DNA from 2 places in the Vibrio sp. 1978 genome. Region 2 is predicted to be linked to the other one. Evidence: predicted binding sites of a transcription regulator. Region 2 holds the regulator's gene; the other holds the start of a gene.

Region 1 (10,188 bases), on a different contig from region 2:
TATGAATACAACAATAAGACGTCATATCAATACTCGCCATTAGCGATTGAATTTGCACTAAAAAGCCGCAGCAATTTCTCGCTGCGGCTTCTTATTCACTTAACAAGTAGAGTGGCGTTATTCGTGCCCTACTGTTTTGGATAATAAATTTACGATCAACACACCAGCGATGATAAACCCAACACCAACTAGGGCTGGTAAGTCTAGACGCTGTCCGTAAACAAAGTAACCAACCGTCGCAACCAAAACGATCCCAGCACCACTCCATATGGCATAAACAACCCCAACAGGCATTGTTTGCACTGTGACGGAAAGCAAGAAGAAAGCGATGCCGTAACCAATCAAAACGACTGTGCTCGGCATTACTTTCGTAAATTGCTCTGTTTTGGGAATATAAGAAGTGGCAATCACTTCACATACAATCGCTATCGACAGCGCCAACATTGGTGGCATAGAGACAAGCATTTTGAACATAAGGCATTAACGCTCAACAGAAATGTAACCGACAACATGTCCGGATAATTAGGCCGCGCATTATACCCAACTCATCTCACGATGGAATACCACTAACGATGTTTACACACCATCACTTTCGCTTACTTTTTGATGACCAGGTGAAAGGCTGACGTTTTGGTGCTGACGAGAAATTTCAAAGTAGATATGCATATCAATCGGCTCAGGTGTATTGAGTAGCATCTTACCTACTTCACGTTGGAAATGACCATAATTACCTAGCTCATCCGTTAGTTCTAGGAGCTCGTAAGAGGCTTCATCGGCAAACATTCCATACGCATACTGATAATGACTGATATCCTTGCTCTTATCATAACCCAGCTTTTGAAGAGCTTGATCAATCTCTTCCGGCGTATAAATGTCTTTATCACCAAACGAATGCAGTAGCACGCAAGGAACTTCTTGAGCGATGCCCTGAATCTTTGTCTTTCTCTTGAAAATACCGAACATAATGTCCTCCACTGACGATGTTTCCAAATATGCACATTAATGCAAAATGGTGAGCTGATTGTTTTTAGTATGGCTCATTAATTTGAGACTTCCTTACTACGAAGTCACCTTCACATATTAACGTGATCGCATAATTACCAGCAAATAGTACACACTGCGTTTCAAACCTATCTCATCAGAAACTCTGCTTTAGTCACAATTGTGTGACAACCCCGAGTACGGTTTACCATAATGTAAAGAGTAGATTGAAAAGTCGGATTTCGTATCGACATCTAAACTTAATTAAGTTAGCTTTAGAAGTATAGACGTCTAGATTGACTATACTTAGGGAGAGAAAGTCGTGCCAATTAGAATTCCAGATCAATTACCAGCTACCGATGTATTAAGGACAGAAAACATCTTCGTGATGAGTGAAACGCGTGCAGCGAGTCAGGAAATACGTCCTTTAAGAGTGCTGATCCTTAATCTGATGCCAAAAAAAATAGAGACTGAAACTCAGTTTCTGCGTCTACTCTCAAACAGCCCACTACAGGTTAACGTCGAATTACTGCGCATTGATAACCGCCCGAGTAAAAATACGCCAACTGAACATTTAGACACGTTTTATCGCCAATTTGAAATGGTGCGAGATAAAAACTTCGATGGCATGATCATTACTGGGGCTCCATTAGGTTTGGTGCAATTTGAAGATGTCATTTATTGGGATCATCTCAAAACCATCATGGAGTGGGCAAAAGATCATGTGACATCCACTCTTTATGTTTGCTGGGCTGCGCAAGCAGGGTTAAAGCTACTCTACGATCTACCTAAAAAAACGCGTAAAGAAAAACTTTCAGGCGTGTATCATCATCAAATCCATCATCAGTTTCACCCTATCTTACGCGGATTTGATGACACGTTTTTGGCTCCTCACTCGCGTTACGCAGATTTTTCGCCTCACTTTCTAGAAGAGCATACTGACTTAGACATTTTAGCGACATCGGATGTCGCAGGTGTGTACTTGGCCACCACAAAAGACAAACGCAATGTCTTTGTCACAGGACACCCTGAGTATGATTCTCACACCTTACATAATGAATATATCCGAGATTTAAGCGAAGGTATGGAGCCCGCTATTCCTGTCAACTATTACCCAAACAACAACCCAGATAACCCACCAATTGCAAGCTGGAGAAGCCATGGACACCTCCTCTTTTTAAACTGGCTGAACTACTGTGTTTATCAGCAAACACCGTACGATCTCGATCACTTCAGTGAAGATGCTTTCACTAAAGACGATTAGCTTCAAAATAAGCAAACAAAGCACTCATCATTACCGAAATGTAATATGTGAACCAAGCCGCCATATGGCGGCTTTTTCATAACAGTTTGCAAACCTGATCGCATAGTGTTTTTTCCTCAATAGGTTTTTGCTAAGTAATTCATATCATGCAGAAAGATTCAGGGATGTAGGGATAAAGAATGAAAACAGCAAAGCTCGGTGCACTAATATTATTGTCTCAGTTTGCACTCGTGGGTTGCGTGACGGTGAAAGAAGATGGAAGCCCTGTCGTTAAAGCCGATCCTGTGGCAATGGCAGAATCACGTATCGCACTTGGCTTAGGTTATTTAGACGGCGGTAACATGATTCGCGCGCATGATAACTTACAACAAGCCTTAAACCACGCACCTCAATACTATCGCGCGCAATTATCTATGGCTCACTACTACGAAACGGTTGGTGAAGATATTAAAGCCGAACAGATGTATAAACGCTCTCTACGCCAACACACTAAAAACGGAAATGTGCTCAATAACTACGGTACTTTTCTTTGCAAGCGAGGTGACTTCGAAAAAGCCGATCAGATGTTTAATCGAGCCATTGAGCAGCCTTATTACTACCTTATTCCAGCAAGCTATGAGAATGCAGCTTTTTGTGCGCTAAAATCACAAGATAAAGACAAAGCGAGATACTACTTTACTAGAGCTATCGATCATGACCCTCATAGACCAAAATCGATTTTGCAACTCGCTAAAATAGAAATTGATAGCGGTGATTATACTGAAGCTAGAATTCGATTAATGAGATTCAATCAAATGTATGGCGTGAAGAAGCCCTCTTTGCAACTCATGATTCAACTTGAACGTGCAGCAGGCAATGAAGCTCTCGAGAAAAAGTATCAAAAACAATTGGAAAAATTTTCTTAGTACAAAATAGCGATACATAAGGCGCATTAGCTCACAGCCAATACAGCGCTTGACCAAGAATCCAGTGAATTCAGACTCACGGTGATACATTCATCCTGTACATAAACGTCAAATTCGGTACTATTTGAACGGAATAAGTGACCAAGTCACATTATAAAAAGTGCGCACACAACGAAATTTGTACATCATACTGTTTTTAAGATTGATTTCGGCACATTGATAAATACTAAATATTACTGACATGCACCAGAAGGAAGTTGAAGCCGGATGAAACCTGCCTGCACTCTGTTATTACTCACTTTGCTGAGTTCACCTTTTGTTGTCAGTGCACAAGAAAATATTGAGAAAACATTCACATTTGGCATTGTGTCCAATAAAGCCCAAAGCAAAATCAAAAAAGCGACGCCCCTTACTCAGTATGTAACTGAAAATATGACTGAATATGGTTACGCAAAAGGGGTGGTAAAGGTATTTAAAAATTATCGTCAGCTCGCGGTTGCGCTTGAAAATGGCACCGTTCAAATTGCAACGGCGACCCCCTTTAATGCGATGACCTTAGAAAAGGAGTCTAATAGCCAAGTTCTTGCTATACGATGGAAAAAAGGCCTGCAAAAATATCATACGGTGTTCTTTACTAATAAAGAGAGTGGCATTGAGTCACTTTCTGACCTGCGCGGAAAAACGCTTGTTTTCGAAAAGCGCACGTCTACCAGCAGCTATTACCTACCTGCGATTACATTGCTGAATCACGGAGAAAAACTGCAATACCTTCCCTCTCCTGATGACAAACCGGCCAAAGACAGTATTGGTTATTTATTCCTTGATGAGCAACTCGCTCAGTCAAATGAAATCAACCTATCTGTATGGGTATATAAACAGAGAGTTGCAGCAGGAGCATTCAGTAACTTCAACTGGAACAATCCCAAAGATTTGCCAGAAAACATGAAAGACAAACTAGCGATTTTTTCTCGTTCTGTTGAAATACCCAGGGATTTAATTCTCGCTTCTCCAAGCATGAGCCTAGAGCAACAGCGTAAAATCACGTCCATACTGCTTGATATGGATACAACTCACGAAGGCTCTCTCGCACTTAAAAAGTTTCAGAACACCAAAAAATTCAGCGCGCTTACTCCAGAAATGCGAGCCTCCTTAAGTACAGTGCGCAAGTCAGTTCACTTATTACCGAAGGTGGATTGATGTTTCAAAAGCTCTCACTCGAAACCAAATACATTTGCTCGACAATGTTCGTTGTCTTGTTTGTTGTGGTGATAAATCTTGCGTTATACATGCACGGTTACGATGCGTATTCAAATAGCTTAACTCAACAAATCACGAACAACTCTCAAGAAAAAACAGAATCTTACGTTAAGCAAAAAGGGTTGGTTTATGCAGAGCTATTATCAAAACAGCTTTTTGATCCACTCTATACAGACAATATCAGTCAAGCGTATGAGCAAATTAAGGCAACATTGAGCCAGCCAGATGTCTCGAAAATACATGTTGTTGACAATGAAGGGCTAATCTTTCACGACGGCACTACTCAGCTAAGGATGTTTGCCCAACCTCATTACCGCTCTCCTTTTATTTTGAAAGCAATAGAAGAATCTAGAACTCTCGTTTCCTTTTCCAAGCATCAGTTGGAGATCGCAGCGCCGATTCAGCAATCAAACATTACTCTTGGGGCGGTGTATCTTGAGCTTAACTTGATACACCTACTGGAAGAGAAAGAACAGAACATTGAACAAGTCCAAGCGATTACCTCAAACGATAAACAGAAGATGTTTAACTTGCTGCTAACGATCAGTGGGATATCCGTTCTATTCGGTAGCATCATCGCTTATGCTTTGGGGCGGTCGTTAACTAAGCCACTCAAGCAACTAAAAGATCAATTTTCAGAGTCAAATACCCAAGCGCTGCCAGTCACCGACATACAAAGCAAAGATGAAGTGGGAGAACTTATTTCAGCGTACAACAAAATGTCAAACAAAGTGAACCGATACACCAGCCGAGTTGAGTTCATGGCATACCACGATATTCTGACTTCCCTGCCAAACCGAGAAAAGTTACTCATTGATATTCAAACGCAAATAACTGACCACAAATCCCCCTCACTCGCGGTTGTGTTTATTGACTTGGATGACTTTAAGCACATTAACGATAACTATGGACATAACATTGGGGATAAATTGCTAGGCCATCTTGCCTCAGAGCTTCAAGGCCGTTTGCCGAGTTATTTTAAGCCGCTTTACCGCCTTTCTACCATCGTAAGTCGAGTAGGTGCGGATGAATTTGTACTGGCCTTTCCGTGCTCGGACAATCATGAAGCTAGAGAAAAAGCGAACGATATTCATCGCCAACTACTCTCTCCCTTTAGTTTGGAAGAGAACGATATTCAAATTACGGCAAGCCTCGGAATTGCCGTGTATCCAGAATTTGGTTCAAACGCTGAGTCTCTTTTACAGCTTTCCTCTCTTGCGGCGCAGGAATCTAAAAGACGCGGTAAAGACATTATGACGATATACGATTCCACGTTTGATGAAACGATTAAACAACGTTTATACATAGAACGAGAACTGCGTCGTTCAGTACGTGACTTGTCTCAATTCGAGCTGTGGTATCAACCACAATTTGATCTAAAAACCTATCGCCTAATTGGGGTCGAAGCATTGGTTAGGTGGAATCATCCCGAGAAAGGTTATATCAGTCCAGAATCGTTTATCCCGATCGCAGAACAAAGTGATTTAATATTGGAGCTTGGAGAACATATCATTGAGACGGCAGTTGCTCAGCGGGCAATGTGGGCAGAACATTTCGGTACTGATTTTCACATCGCACTAAACTTGTCCCCAAGACAAATCTATCGCCAAGATTTAAGTCAATTATTTTCTAAGTATTTACGACGACATGATGTCGCCCCTCAAACCATTCATGTTGAAGTGACAGAGTCACTTTTTATTGATGATACAGAGAAAGCTCAATATGTGCTTAAAAAACTACAAAGTATCGGAGTGGAAGTTTGGCTAGATGACTTTGGTACGGGGTATTCAGCCCTTGCCTACCTACAACATATGGCTTTTGACGGGCTCAAGATTGATCGTTCATTTATCGCTCAAATCCGAAAAAGCGATCAAGACGATTCATTAGTTCGCGCGATTGTATCCATGGCTCACAACCTAAGAATGAAAGTAGTAGCCGAAGGCGTAGAAACTCAAACTCAACTCACACGAATGGAGTCTCTCCACTGTGACATCGTACAAGGTTTTTTCTTAGGTAGACCTGTACCTGCCGAGGAATTGATTGCATTTGAATACCAACGAGGGAGTGGCGCTCAAAACGTCAATCACTTTGCTTAGAACGCCGTTTTGTTAACTATTGCCGCTTAGCGCGTTAGTACTCGTAATGCAATATCGGTCACACTTCCCCCACCTCATTAATATGAATTTTCTCTTAAAATCTAACATCTGAGATAAATAAACTACACTTTTCATATCAACTTCTTGGATATGGAAATGCGCGTGGTAGGAACCTTTCCTTGGAACAACCTGTCGGTAAAACAAAAGCTATTTGGGTTGGTTTTGCTGCCAATTTTATTGTTGCTTGTCCTCGCGGGTAAACATGTACAAAGCCTTTCTATCCAGGCTCAGGAACTACAAAAAGCACAGTTATTCTCTGTCTACATAGACCGCGTATCTTCGCTTTATCACCTACCGAATAACCCTGATGTAATAGATAAGCAACTAAAAACTCAGCAGATATCTCAATTGTTACGCGACACCGCTGCACCAGTATTCGGTGAAAACGCTGAGATACTAAACCAGTTGACAAGCTTTGAGGAAGCAACCCTCTCGATGCTCTCTTCGCAAAATCAAGAAGAAAAGTTAGATGCGGCAGAGTGGCGCGCTGATACGTTCAAAGAAATCCTCATGAGCTTAGACAAAGTCTATTTTAGAAATGTGAGTTATGAAACAAACACTCACCTTTCTTCTTTGATGCAACTTGAATGGTTGATGTTTTGGTCCACTGAAGAGCATAGATTAAGCGAATATTTGATTCGATCTTCAGAGGAAAATAACGAGTACGACCTCACAACACAGGCTTCTATCCAATCTTTAATCCAGAACCAACAACTATTTCTAGAGCGTTTTGTGACGCTAAATGCCAATCAACAACAAGTAGATCTGCTCATTGAGACGTTTACGGGTGAAGTCTTTATCAAAAGCCAAGAGTTTCGTGCTTATTTATTGCAACCAGCTCAACTCAAATCATTAACCCCGGATGAGATTGATGCGGGGTTATCTGCACTCAACAAACGCTTATCGTTATTACAAAGTGTTGACGACAAAATGGAACAACAGCTGAGTGATGATATATCAAAGACAATCAACACGACGACACAGCACCGCTTTACCTTTATCGCAATGATGAGCCTTTTAACGCTGTTGGTCGTAAGTTTAACGCTAAGATTGGTGCGAAAAGTTACTGGAAACTTGAATCTAGTCCTCAAATTTCTCAGTAACGAAAGCAATGAACAAAGTAACACTGAAAATTCACCTCTTGCTCAACTAATAAAGGGTAAAGACGAGCTGAGTAAGTTTGCTCGAGAGGTAAAAAAGCTTAGTGATGAGCGGATGTTGTCCAGACTAAAGCTCACACAAGCTAAAGAAGATGCAGAACAAGCAAAAGATGATGCAATTAAGGCGAGTAAAGCCAAAAGTAGCTTTTTGGCCAACATGTCCCACGAGATCCGCACGCCGCTAAATGGCGTTATTGGTATCTCTGAAGTCTTATCCGATACTTCCCTGACTGCCACACAACGCGATTACGTCGACACGATTGAAACCTCCTCCCAACTGCTTTTGAGTTTAATTAATGACGTTCTAGACTTCTCAAAAATTGAATCTGGGATGTTGCTCATTAGCCCACATTCAACTTGTGTTCGAGAGTCTATCTATGACATTGCTTCTATCATTTCACCGAAAGCAAAGGAAAAAGGCATCGATGTGCAAGTCAACATTAGCCGTAACACGCCTTACCACGTAATGTTGGATGACCATCGTATACGCCAAGTTGTCATGAACTTCATGTCTAACGCGGTAAAATTTACCGAACAAGGCAGTGTTGAGCTATCGGTCATCACCCGCGAAATAAAAAATGGTGAAGCGGTCATCGAGTTTTCCGTTAAAGATTCTGGGATTGGTATTGATGCCCAGCAGCAAAAGAAAATATTTGCTCCATTTGCCCAAGAGGATAACTCTACTACCCGACAATTTGGGGGAACTGGACTTGGGCTTGCCATTAGCACGCAATTAGTTGAGCTAATGGGTGGAGAAATTCAACTTGAATCCGAGAAAGGTAAAGGCAGTCGCTTCTTCTTTGAACTAACTGCTCCTGTTGTGACGCAAGAGTTTAACGCTTATCACGCTCTGAATCACAACGATATATGGATTGTATGCAGCAGTACTCAACTAGAACAAAAACTGCGTAACGAGTTAAGTTTTTTCAACATCAATATAACGCAGTCAGTAGATACCTTAAGTGCGTTGCCAACGTGGATTGATAACGAGCGCGTTATCGTTATTCATGTAGAAGCATCACCAAATGCAGCGGCGATGCATATCGATGAGATAGAAAGCCTTTGTAAACGAAACATTCGTGTCTGCCTTATCAAGCACCTTCATAGCCCACAATTCGACTTTAGAAACAGTATCAGCGCCTTGGTCACTCAGCCACTACTAGGGCAGCGCTTAATTAAAGCACTTGAAAGTTGTGCGGCAAATTTCTCGCACGCACAACAAGAGAGCACTTCAGCGCAACATGTTAAATCTCTGCCGAAAATTTTGGTCGTTGATGACAATACGGTCAATCAAAAAATCGCGGGGCTACACGTCACAAAAGCTGGCTTCGACTTTGATGTCGCTGTAAACGGACAAGAAGCGGTTGAGAAATTTCAACAGAATCAATACAGCCTAATTTTAATGGACTGCATGATGCCCGTAATGGATGGATTTGAAGCCACCCAAATAATTCGTCAAATAGAAGTAAAAGAAAAACGCGCTTTCAGAATTCCGATTATTGCTCTAACGGCAAGTGTGGTCGATGACGATATACAAAAATGCTTTGACGTTGGAATGGATGACTATGTGCCCAAACCGTTTAAAGCAGGGTTGCTTAAAGAGAAGTTAGATAAGGCAATTGGGTTACGTGTTTCCAACACGACGCCTGCTGAACCACACCAAGAGAACACCACCCCCGATAAAACTCATGAACTACCTGCAAGTTCTGAGCAACCAGAAGCAACGGTAACGCCTATTCGCTCCGAACGTATCTTGCTTGTCGAAGACAATAGAGTGAACCAGAAAGTGGCTTCTCTATTGCTATCTAAAGCAGGCTATCAATTCGAAGTCGCTGAAAACGGACAAATTGCAGTCGAGATGTTCCAAAAAGATGGAAAGTTTGATGTTATTTTGATGGATTGCATGATGCCCATAATGGATGGGTTTGAAGCTTCTAGGCAAATTAGAGCTTATGAAGCGAGTAAAGGATTAGCTAAGACGCCCATTATCGCATTAACAGCAAGCGTCGTAGATGATGACATTCAACGCTGCTTTGATTCAGGAATGGATGCCTACGTACCAAAGCCTGTGCGCAAAGAAAAACTGTTGTATCAAATTGAACAAGCAATGTAGGTGGATTCTATGAGTAGAAATCATTCTCGCGTTGCTTTTCCTTTGCGTTACATAAAACGCTATCTGTTTATTCTGATTGTCCTTCTTTCATTAAATTGCCAAGCTCTCGCTGCAGAGAGCTACGCCGTTTTCTCATTTAATGACGAATTCTCTCCGCTCACTGTCAATAAAGCGCGAAAGTTGTACAGAGGGAAGACGCAACTTTTACAAGGCCAGCGAATTGAACTCTCTGACTGGCCTGCGACATCAACAGAAAGAGCTGAGTTCTATCGTTATCTTCTCAACAAAAATTTAGCGCAAATGAACGCGCATTGGGCAAGCTTGTCTTTTTCAGGTAAAGCTAGACCGCCAA
Region 2 (10,188 bases):
CTATTCCAGATTTAAAAGATGCGATTGCCTACGCTGAAGACATTCGAGATTATGTGTCTCGAGATCTCTTCCAAGATATTCTTGAAGATGAAGAAGAACATGTTGATTGGCTAGAGACGCAACTTGGCTTGATTGAAATGTCTGGTATTGAGAATTATCTCCAAGCGCAATACGTGGACGAAGAGTAACGATACTTTCTGAGTTTGCATACTCCAATAATAGTAAGAAGAAAGAGCACCTGACTCGAAAATCAGGTGCTTAACCCCGTTATCTGGTCTAATCTCTTTTATTATCGGCTTTTTAAGGATATTGCTCGCAATCTTGCCTATGAAGTTTGATTTCTATCCGATAGAATTTATGCCCCCTTACCTAAAAATAAAAAAGAGAAACGTCCATGTCTGAAGACAACCACCAAGCAGCCACTCCAGAAGAAGAACATCGCCAAAAAGCATTGGATTACCATGCTTATCCAACTCCAGGAAAGATTGCTGTCGAACTTACAAAGCCTGCGGAAACGGCGGGTGATCTTGCCCTTGCTTACAGCCCTGGTGTTGCAGAGCCAGTGCGTGAAATCGCACAAAACCCGGATAACGTGTACAAGTACACTGCAAAAGGGAACATGGTTGCTGTTATTTCTAACGGTACCGCTATTCTAGGTCTAGGTAACCTAGGTCCACTTGCATCTAAGCCAGTGATGGAAGGTAAAGCGTTACTGTTTAAGCGTTTCGCAGGTCTTGACTCTATTGATATTGAAGTTAAGCACCGCACGATCGATGAATTTGTTGATACTGTTGCGAGCATTGCAGACACTTTTGGCGGTATCAACCTTGAAGATATTAAAGCACCAGACTGTTTTGAGATTGAAAAGCGTCTGATTGAGCGTTGTGATGTACCAGTATTCCACGATGATCAACATGGTACTGCTATTGTAACGGCAGCGGGTATGCTGAATGCAATCGAACTTCAAGGTAAGAAACTTGAAGATTCAACAATTGTTTGTCTTGGCGCTGGCGCTGCCGCTGTAGCGTGTATGGAGCTTCTGATCAAATGCGGTGCAATGCGCGAAAAAATCTACATGCTAGATCGCAAAGGTGTGATTCACACTCGTCGTGATGACCTTAATGAATATAAGCAGTTATTTGCGAACAATACAGATAAGCGCACACTAGAAGACGTAATTGAAGGTGCAGATCTGTTCCTAGGTGTATCTGGTCCAAACCTGTTGCCAGCGGAAGCGTTGAAGTTGATGGCTGATAAGCCAATCGTATTCGCATGTTCTAACCCGGATCCTGAAATCAAGCCGGAACTTGCTCACGCAGTTCGTGATGACTTGATCATGGGTACTGGCCGTAGTGATTATCCTAACCAAGTTAACAACGTATTGTGTTTCCCATTCATTTTCCGTGGTGCTCTTGATGTGCGTGCAAGTGAAATCAATGATGAAATGAAACTTGCAGCCGTTGAGGCGATTCGCGAGCTAGCAAAAGAGCCTGTACCTGAAGCCGTATTGAAGGCTGCCGGTGTTGATAAGCTAGAGTTTGGTGCGGACTATATTATTCCAAAACCAATGGATTCACGTTTGCTACCACGTGTTGCAAAAGCGGTTGCTCAGGCGGCGGTTAATTCAGGTGTAGCTCGTATCGAGATGCCTGAAAACTACATGGCAGAGTAATATATCTTTCAGATGTGATACACAAAAATGGGACGCTATTGCGTCCCATTTTTTATGTCATTCATTTGGCTCGAGGCAAGAGTTATTACCTGAAACCTCTTATCAGGCTTTTTTATTCTTCGTCGAATGACTCAAATTCGATGCCCATTTCCGTCATCAGCGCTTTTACTTCTGTTGGAATATCATCAGGACGGTCTTTACGAAGGTCTTCATCTGTCGGAAGTGGCTGACCTGTGTACGCGTGCAAAAATGCCTCGCATAGCAATTCACTATTGGTTGCATGGCGTAAGTTATTGATCTGACGGCGAGTACGCTCATCAGTTAGCACCTTTAAAACTTTTAGCGGGATAGAGACGGTAATTTTTTTTACTTGTTCGCTTTTTTTGCCGTGCTCTGCATATGGGCTAATGTATTCGCCATTCCAGTCAGCCATTGCACACCTTCATTTATGTAATCGGTTAAAAATAATTTAGGTGCTGATTTTAGCTGCATTTACCGCCATAAGCAAAGACATATAGACGTCTAGAAGTGTTGACGTCTCATTTTTTGACGAGTAAAGTGAACATAACAGCAAAGGAAGCGTGTTGATCACTTTATGTTACTCATTAGATATAGCGCATTCCTATTTAGAAGTCATTACCCGTGAAAGGATACACCCATGAGCACTCGCAAACCTGCGACCATTGCAGTACGCACTGGTATTGAATCAGACAGCCAATATCATGCTGTCGTTCCACCTATTTATCTTTCCACTAACTATGGTTTTCCTGCTTTTGGTGAAGTGCCCAAGTATGATTACACACGATCTGGTAATCCAAACCGCGGACTGTTGGAAAGTGCGCTATCTGAACTTGAGTCTGGAAAAGGAGCGGTTGTTACTAACTGCGGTACGTCGGCATTAAATTTATGGGTTTCCGCTTTTCTCGGCCCAGATGATCTCATTATTGCTCCTCACGATTGTTATGGTGGTACCTATCGTCTTTTTAATACCCGAGCTAACAAAGGCGATTTTAAGGTTCAGTTTGTCGATCAATCAGACGAACAGGCTTTAGATGCTGCATTGGCACAAAAACCAAAACTCATTTTGCTAGAAACTCCGTCAAACCCTCTGGTTCGCGTAGTGGATATTGCAGCTACTTGTGAAAAAGCGAAACAAGTCGGCGCGTTAGTTGCGGTGGACAATACCTTTTTGACACCCGTGTACCAAAAACCTTTAGAGCTAGGTGCGGATTTTGTTATCCACTCCACAACAAAGTACATCAACGGTCATTCGGACGTAATTGGTGGGGTAATCATCACCAACACAGAAGCGCATGCAGAAGAGCTTGCATGGTGGGGCAATTGTATTGGTGCAACGGGCACACCTTTCGATAGTTACATGACACTGCGAGGTATTCGTACGCTTGGTGCTCGTATGAAAGTACATGAAGAGAGCTCACAGCAGGTACTGGCTTACCTACAGAAACAAGCGTTAGTTAAAACTATCTATCATCCAAGCCTGCCGGAACATCCAGGTCATGACATCGCTAAAAAGCAGCAAACGGGCTTTGGCTCTATGTTGAGTTTTGAGTTTGCTGGTTCGTTTGAGCAGTTAAAGGTGTTTGTGAAAGAGCTCCAACTGTTTTCATTAGCTGAATCATTAGGTGGTGTAGAAAGTTTGATTTGCCACCCAGCATCCATGACGCACCGTGCAATGGGTGAGGAGGCGCTGGCGGAGGCTGGGGTCTCTCATCAACTATTGCGTTTGTCTGTCGGTTTGGAAGATGCACAAGACCTCATCACAGATTTAGAACAAGCGTTCGCTAAAGCTACCCAGTAATAGGAGACGATAACAATGACTGTACAACGTCAGCTGCATAAGTTTGGTGGCAGTAGCTTAGCAAACCCAGAATGCTACTTACGCGTTGTGGGTATTCTCAAGGAGTATTCGACAGAAAATGATCTTGTGGTCGTCTCAGCCGCAGGAAAAACCACTAACCGCTTGATTGAGTTTTTGGAAGGGTTAAATAAAGATGGCCGAATTGCGCATGAAGCGCTTCAAAGCTTAAGACAGTTTCAAACTGAGCTAATAGAAAGCTTGTTGGAGAGTGAAGCAAAAGAAGAGCTGTTAGCTTTATTACATGATGAGTTCAGTACTCTCTCGGAGCTGACTGCACCACTCACTAATGCGCAAAAAGCCGCGGTACTGGGGCACGGAGAAGTATGGTCTGCTCGCCTATTGGCCGCGTTATTATCTCAACGTTCTATCCCTGCGGTTGCACAAGATGCACGAGCGTTTTTACGTGCAGAAGCGGGAACTCAACCAGAGGTTGATCGCGCTCGTTCACACCCTTTAATTAAAGAGATCCTCGCGCAGCATAACCATAAACGTGTGGTAATTACTGGCTTTATGGCTCAGAACGAGGCAGGAGAAACCATCCTACTTGGTCGTAACGGCTCTGACTATTCTGCAACGGTCATAGGCGCGCTTGCTGAAGTCAGTACTGTCACGATTTGGAGTGATGTTGCTGGTGTCTATAGTGCTGATCCACGTTTGGTGTCTGACGCTTGTTTATTACCGTTACTTCGATTGGATGAAGCCAGTGAACTTGCTCGCTTAGCTGCCCCAGTGCTACACAGTCGTACGCTTCAGCCTGTGGCGCAAAGTACCATGGACCTTAATCTCAAGTGTAGCTATCTGCCAGAGTCGGGTTCTACTCGTATTGAGCGTGTATTGGCATCTGGTCGTGGCGCTAAAATTATTACTTCATTGGATGATGTTTTATTGGTGCAGTTGTCTTTCATGCATGGGCACGACTTCGAAAAAACACAGAGTGATGTATTACAAGCGTTGCAGCGCGCGCAATTAGAGCCATTGGCATTTGAAGCTCAATCCGATCAGCATACGCTACGCTTGGCTTACACCGCAGAAATCGCCGGTGGTGCATTGAAACACTTGCAAGAGCTTGCGGTAGAGGCAGAAATTAAGCTAAAAGAAGGTTACTCGCTCTTAGCTGCGGTAGGTGCAGGCGTTACGAAAAACGCCAATCATTGCTTTGGCTTTTATCAGAAGCTAAAGCACTCTCCGGTAGAATTTATCTCTGAAACAGACTCAGGGCTGAGCCTAGTCGCTGTTTTGCGCCGTACTGATACCGAGGCGTTGGTTCAAACGATTCATAGCCAGTTGTTCCAAGCGCAAAAACGCGTGGCAGTGGCTTTATGTGGCAAGGGTAATATTGGTTCTAGTTGGTTAAATTTATTTGCGACGCAAAAAAGTGAGCTCGAAAAACGTCATGGTATGAGCTTTGATCTTGTCGCGGTTGTGGATAGCCAAACCTATTGGTTCGATGAGCAAGGTATTGAGGCGGTGAGTGTTGCTGAACGATTTGATGATGAAAGCATAGCAAACAATGGGGATTGGCTGGCACGTTTGGGAGCGCTTAAAAGCTACGATGAAGCCGTCGTGCTTGATGTTACCGCGAGTAAAGATTTGGCTCAGCGCTACGTAGAAATCGCACAGCAAGGCATTCATTTGATTTCCGCCAACAAAGTGGCCGGTTCCGCAGATAGTCAGTACTACCATCAGGTTCAAGATGCATTCGCTAAAATTGGTCGTCATTGGCTATACAACGCAACGGTTGGTGCTGGGTTACCGATAAACCATACCGTGCGAGATCTTCGTGAAAGTGGGGATGAAATCGTCGCTCTATCGGGTATTTTCTCGGGGACGCTATCATGGCTGTTCCAACAGTTTGATGGTTCTGTGCCATTTAATGATTTAGTCGATCTTGCTTGGCAGCAAGGGTTAACCGAACCTGACCCTCGTTCTGATTTAGATGGCTCCGATGTAATGCGTAAGTTAGTCATCTTGGCTCGAGAATCGGGCCTAGATATAGAACCAGACAGCGTTAAAGTTGAGTCTTTGGTGCCAGAAGAATTAAGAGAACTGAGCTTAGATGATTTCTTCGATAATGGAGCGTTGTTGAGTGAAATACTTCAAGAGCGTCTGACAAAAGCACAGAGAAACGATCAAGTGCTTCGCTATGTGGCGCGTTTAGAAAAAAATGGTAAAGCAACGGTGGGAGTCGAAGCGTTATCTCGTGAGCACGCGCTCGCCAACTTATTGCCATGCGATAACATTTTTGCCATAGAGAGCAAGTGGTACAAAGATAACCCTCTGGTCATTCGAGGACCAGGCGCAGGCAGAGAAGTGACAGCCGGCGCTATTCAATCCGACCTCAACCGATTGGCTGGTTTATTTTAAAGTTGCGATTGACCTAAAAACCCTGGAATTAATCCAGGGTTTTTTATTCCCCTATCAGTGCCATACTGAAGTCATAACCCGTGCAAAATGGCGAGATGATGCTCAAGTAGAAACTTGAACTATCTTCATTATTAACTTGAGAAAAATTCATAATTACAAGGTTGACATTAAATCGTATTCAATACATTCTGTAGACATATAGACGTCTAAACGTCGATTTTAAGGGTTTGTTTTCGTGGCGGAGTGCCGCAGGGAGAGTAAGATGGGATATACGCACGCAGGCCATATCGACGCCTTGAACCAGAATATTGCTGAGTTATCAGATAACATCAATGTATCGTTTGAGTTTTTTCCGCCAAGCAGCGCTAAGATGGAAGAAACACTTTGGAATTCAGTGCACCGTCTTAAAACGCTTCAACCTAAATTTGTTTCTGTGACTTACGGTGCGAACTCCGGCGAGCGTGACAGAACACACTCCATCATTAAAGAAATTAAAGCAACAACCGGATTGGTTGCCGCTCCCCATCTCACTTGTATTGATGCGACTCGTGAAGAGTTGATTAATATTGCCGATGATTATTGGAACAATGGTATTGAAAATATCGTCGCTTTGCGTGGTGATATTCCTCCAGGTGGCGGTGCGCCTGATATGTATGCCTCGGATTTGGTTGAGCTGCTGAAATCACGCCACGATTTCGATATCTCCGTTGCAGCATTCCCTGAGGTTCACCCTGAAGCTAAAAGCGCACAGTCTGACTTATTGAACCTAAAACGTAAGGTAGATGCAGGTGCAAACCGTGCTATTACTCAGTTCTTTTTTGACGTTGAGTCTTACCTGCGATTCCGTGACCGTTGTGTAGCGGCAGGAATTGACGTAGAAATTGTGCCAGGAATTTTGCCTGTATCGAACTTTAAGCAAGCGTCTCGCTTTGCGGCACAGAACAACGTGAAAGTACCAGGATGGATGAGCAAACAATTCGATGGCTTGGATGATGATCCGGTGACTCGCCAGCTTGTAGGAGCTAGCCAAGCTATTGATATGGTGCGTGTACTGAGTCGTGAAGGAGTTAAGGATTTTCACTTCTACACACTAAACCGTGCAGAGATGACTTACGCGTTATGCCATACGTTGGGTGTTCGTCCTCGCGCAGTAGTCGGTGCGTAAATCTGGTTTCAAAAAGATAAAAGGCTTGCCAAGTGGCAAGCCTTTTTCGTTTTATCAAAGCAAAAGGAGTTTAACCAATCACTTCAAGTTCAGTTAGAACTTCTTCTGCCCAAGTGATCCAAGTTTCACGTAACAGAAGGTTACGGCGAAGCGTTAGACGTTCTAGGCGAGCTTGTTTATCTAAAGTTGACGGCGTTGCGTAGTAAGCCGCTTCAATTTCTTTGTAGTGAGAAACCAGTTTGCGAGACTCTTCAACTAGCTCGGCGAGTTGGTCACGGAATGGAGCCGCAGGTTGAACGGCACATGCCATCAATTTCGCTGAAAACTCATCACGAACTGTTGGGTGTGCAGTTGGTTGATCAAACCACTCTCCTAAAGCGCTGCGACCAGCGTCTGTAATGGAGTAAACCTTGCGGTCTGGTTTGCCTTCTTGGGGTTCTAATACGCAAGTAACCAGTTCTTTCTCAGCCATTTTGTTGAGTTCACGGTACACCTGTTGGTGGCTTGCTTTCCAGAAGTAACCGATGCTAGCAGAGAATTCTTTAGTGATATCGTAACCGGTTGCGTCGCGAGTGCTAAGAACAGTTAAGATTACGTGTGGTAATGACATGTCTTCAATCCAAATGGTCAATAAACTTGTAAACAAGCTACTTATACTTTCAGCTGCGCTCTTACTGGCACTTGAGTTTTTTAATGTATAAGTAGCACCAACAATGTTGGTCCTGTCACCTTAAAGCCGTTTATCACCTAGAGAGATGGGGAGTCCCATCAAGGCTGGAGCAGGTATGATTGGATTTATGAGCTCTCAGCAGGCAAGTAGTATATAAATAATAAGCATGAAGTGGAATAGTAGGACAAAATTACCCTAAAAAACTAACATAATAATCAATAGTGTTAACTTGTGGTTTTTTGTTCTTTTATTTTGGTGTTTTTTGGGTCTATTATGGTTTATTTGACTGCTTTTGTTTTGGTGAGATTATCCTGTGATAAAAAAAAGCTGAGCATTTGCCCAGCTTTTTATTAAAAATGAAATGATTAGCCTGTGTTACGCATACCAGCAGCAATACCAGCAATCGTCACCATCAACGCTTCTTCCAAGTTTGCAGAAGCTTCTTCGGTTTGACGCGTGCGGTATAGTAGCTCTGCTTGTAGCATATTCAATGGCTCAACGTAGATATTGCGTAAGCGAATCGACTCGAGTCCCCAAGGGTCATGCTGCATCAAGTTTTCGTTGTTCTCTACATTCAGTACCGCTTTGATGTCTTCTTGAAGCTGAGCACGAAGTTTTTCACCGAGTGGACGGAGCGACTCATCCACCAATCGCTCATCGTAGTAGCGAGAGATATCAATATTACACTTCGAGTACACCATCTCTAGCATGCCGAGACGAGTAGAGAAAAACGGCCATTCGCGGCACATCTCTTCGAGCAATGCTTGGTGGCCTTTATCGATCGAGTATTGAATCGCTTCACCTGCGCCTAGCCATGCAGGAAGTACCAAACGGTTTTGACTCCATGAGAAGATCCACGGGATTGCACGTAAGCTCTCTACTCCGCCCTTAGGGTTTCGTTTTGCAGGACGAGAACCAAGTGGCAACTTGCCGAGTTCGAGTTCTGGTGTTGCTTGGCGGAAGTAAGGCACGAAATCTGGCTCGCCACGAACCACATTTCGGTAAGACTCACAGCTTACTTCTGATAGCACTTCCATCAAGTCGCGCCATTCTTGTTTTGGCTCTGGTGGCGGTAACAAGTTGGCTTCCAGAATCGCACTTGCATATAGGTTAAAGCTGTTTACTGCGACATCTGGGAGTCCCAGTTTAAAGCGGATCATCTCGCCTTGCTCTGTTACACGTAAACCGCCTTTCAAGCTTTTTGGTGGTTGCGACAAAAGCGCAGCATGCGCAGGCGCACCACCGCGACCGACTGTGCCCCCACGACCATGGAATAGAGTTAGCTCAACGCCTTCTTCTTCAGCCACTTTAACTAACGATTCCATCGCATGATACTGAGCCCAACCTGCAGACATAACACCTGCATCTTTCGCTGAGTCAGAGTAACCAATCATGACCATCTGGTGGTTTTGGATAAAACCACGGTAAAGGTCAATCCCCATAAGCTGCTTGATGACCGATTCTGCGTTGTTCAAATCGTCTAGCGTTTCGAACAGAGGACACACATCCATGCGGTAAGGGCAACCAGCTTCTTGTAGCAGTAGATGAACGGCTAGTACGTCAGAGGCGGTACGTGCCATTGAAATAACGTAAGCGCCAAACGCTTCACGCGGTTGTGCTGCAACAATCTTACAGGTATCCAAAACCTCTTTGACGGGTTCAGACGGTTCCCAATCACGAGGGAGAAGCGGACGTTTAGATGCCAGCTCGTTAGTTAGAAAAGCAATCTTATCTTGCTCACTCCATTGTTCGTAATCACCAATACCTAAGTAGCGAGTTAGTTCAGACAAGACGTCTGAGTGACGCGTGCTCTCTTGGCGGATATCAAGACGTACAAGATGGATACCAAATGCTTTTACGCGGCGTAGTGTATCCAGTAGTGAGCCGTTGGCTATTACACCCATGCCACATTCGTTTAGTGACTGGTAGCAGGCATACAGCGGTTCCCAAAGTTGCTCGACTTTTTGCAGTGGTGCTTTAACGGCCAGTTTTTGACCGTGGATCTTAGCATCGAGAATATCTTTGGTTTCATTGAGCAGAGTGCGTAATTGCTTCAGGATCGCACGGTATGGTTCGTGCTGATCTTCGCCAGCAAGTTCACGGACTTGATCGTTTGAAACTGTCATAGACAGCTCGCTGATCAACTCGTTGATGTCATTGAGATAAAGATCGGCGGCTTTCCAACGAGACAATAGTAAGACTTCACGCGTAACGTTGTGAGTAACAAACGGGTTACCGTCACGGTCACCGCCCATCCAAGAGGAGAAGTGCACTGGGCGAGCATCAATGGGTAAACCTTCTCCAAGGTAAGATTTTAGACGGTCATTCATCTCACGTAGGAAGTCCGGTACTGCTTCCCATAGCGAGTTTTCAACGACCGCAAAGCCCCACTTTGCTTCATCCAACGGAGTAGGGCGTTGTTGTCGAATCACGTCTGA

Evidence for each region. The regulator MetJ, encoded in region 2, represses methionine synthesis genes. The targets are predictions, from matches to a motif close to TTAGACNTNTANANGTCTAA.
Region 1: metA (homoserine O-acetyltransferase MetA) is a predicted target of MetJ. The motif match lies at 1,257-1,276, and genes of this name have one in related genera.

The regions. Positions count from the first base shown of each region.
Region 1 covers NZ_JAWPOP010000004.1:282,201-292,388, forward strand. The annotation lists gene R8N49_RS06480 (DMT family transporter) at 118-453, opposite strand; gene R8N49_RS06485 (hypothetical protein) at 577-963, opposite strand; gene metA (homoserine O-acetyltransferase MetA) at 1,304-2,245, shown strand; gene pilW (type IV pilus biogenesis/stability protein PilW) at 2,425-3,150, shown strand; gene R8N49_RS06500 (phosphate/phosphite/phosphonate ABC transporter substrate-binding protein) at 3,418-4,347, shown strand; gene R8N49_RS06505 (GGDEF domain-containing phosphodiesterase) at 4,347-6,503, shown strand; gene R8N49_RS06510 (response regulator) at 6,660-9,836, shown strand; gene R8N49_RS06515 (hypothetical protein) at 9,846-10,188, shown strand, end outside.
Region 2 covers NZ_JAWPOP010000040.1:11,777-21,964, reverse strand. The annotation lists gene bfr (bacterioferritin) at 1-188, shown strand, start outside; gene R8N49_RS23335 (malic enzyme-like NAD(P)-binding protein) at 395-1,672, shown strand; gene metJ (met regulon transcriptional regulator MetJ) at 1,785-2,105, opposite strand; gene R8N49_RS23325 (O-succinylhomoserine (thiol)-lyase) at 2,331-3,491, shown strand; gene R8N49_RS23320 (bifunctional aspartate kinase/homoserine dehydrogenase II) at 3,507-5,915, shown strand; gene metF (methylenetetrahydrofolate reductase) at 6,178-7,080, shown strand; gene R8N49_RS23310 (PadR family transcriptional regulator) at 7,151-7,690, opposite strand; gene ppc (phosphoenolpyruvate carboxylase) at 8,116-10,188, opposite strand, start outside.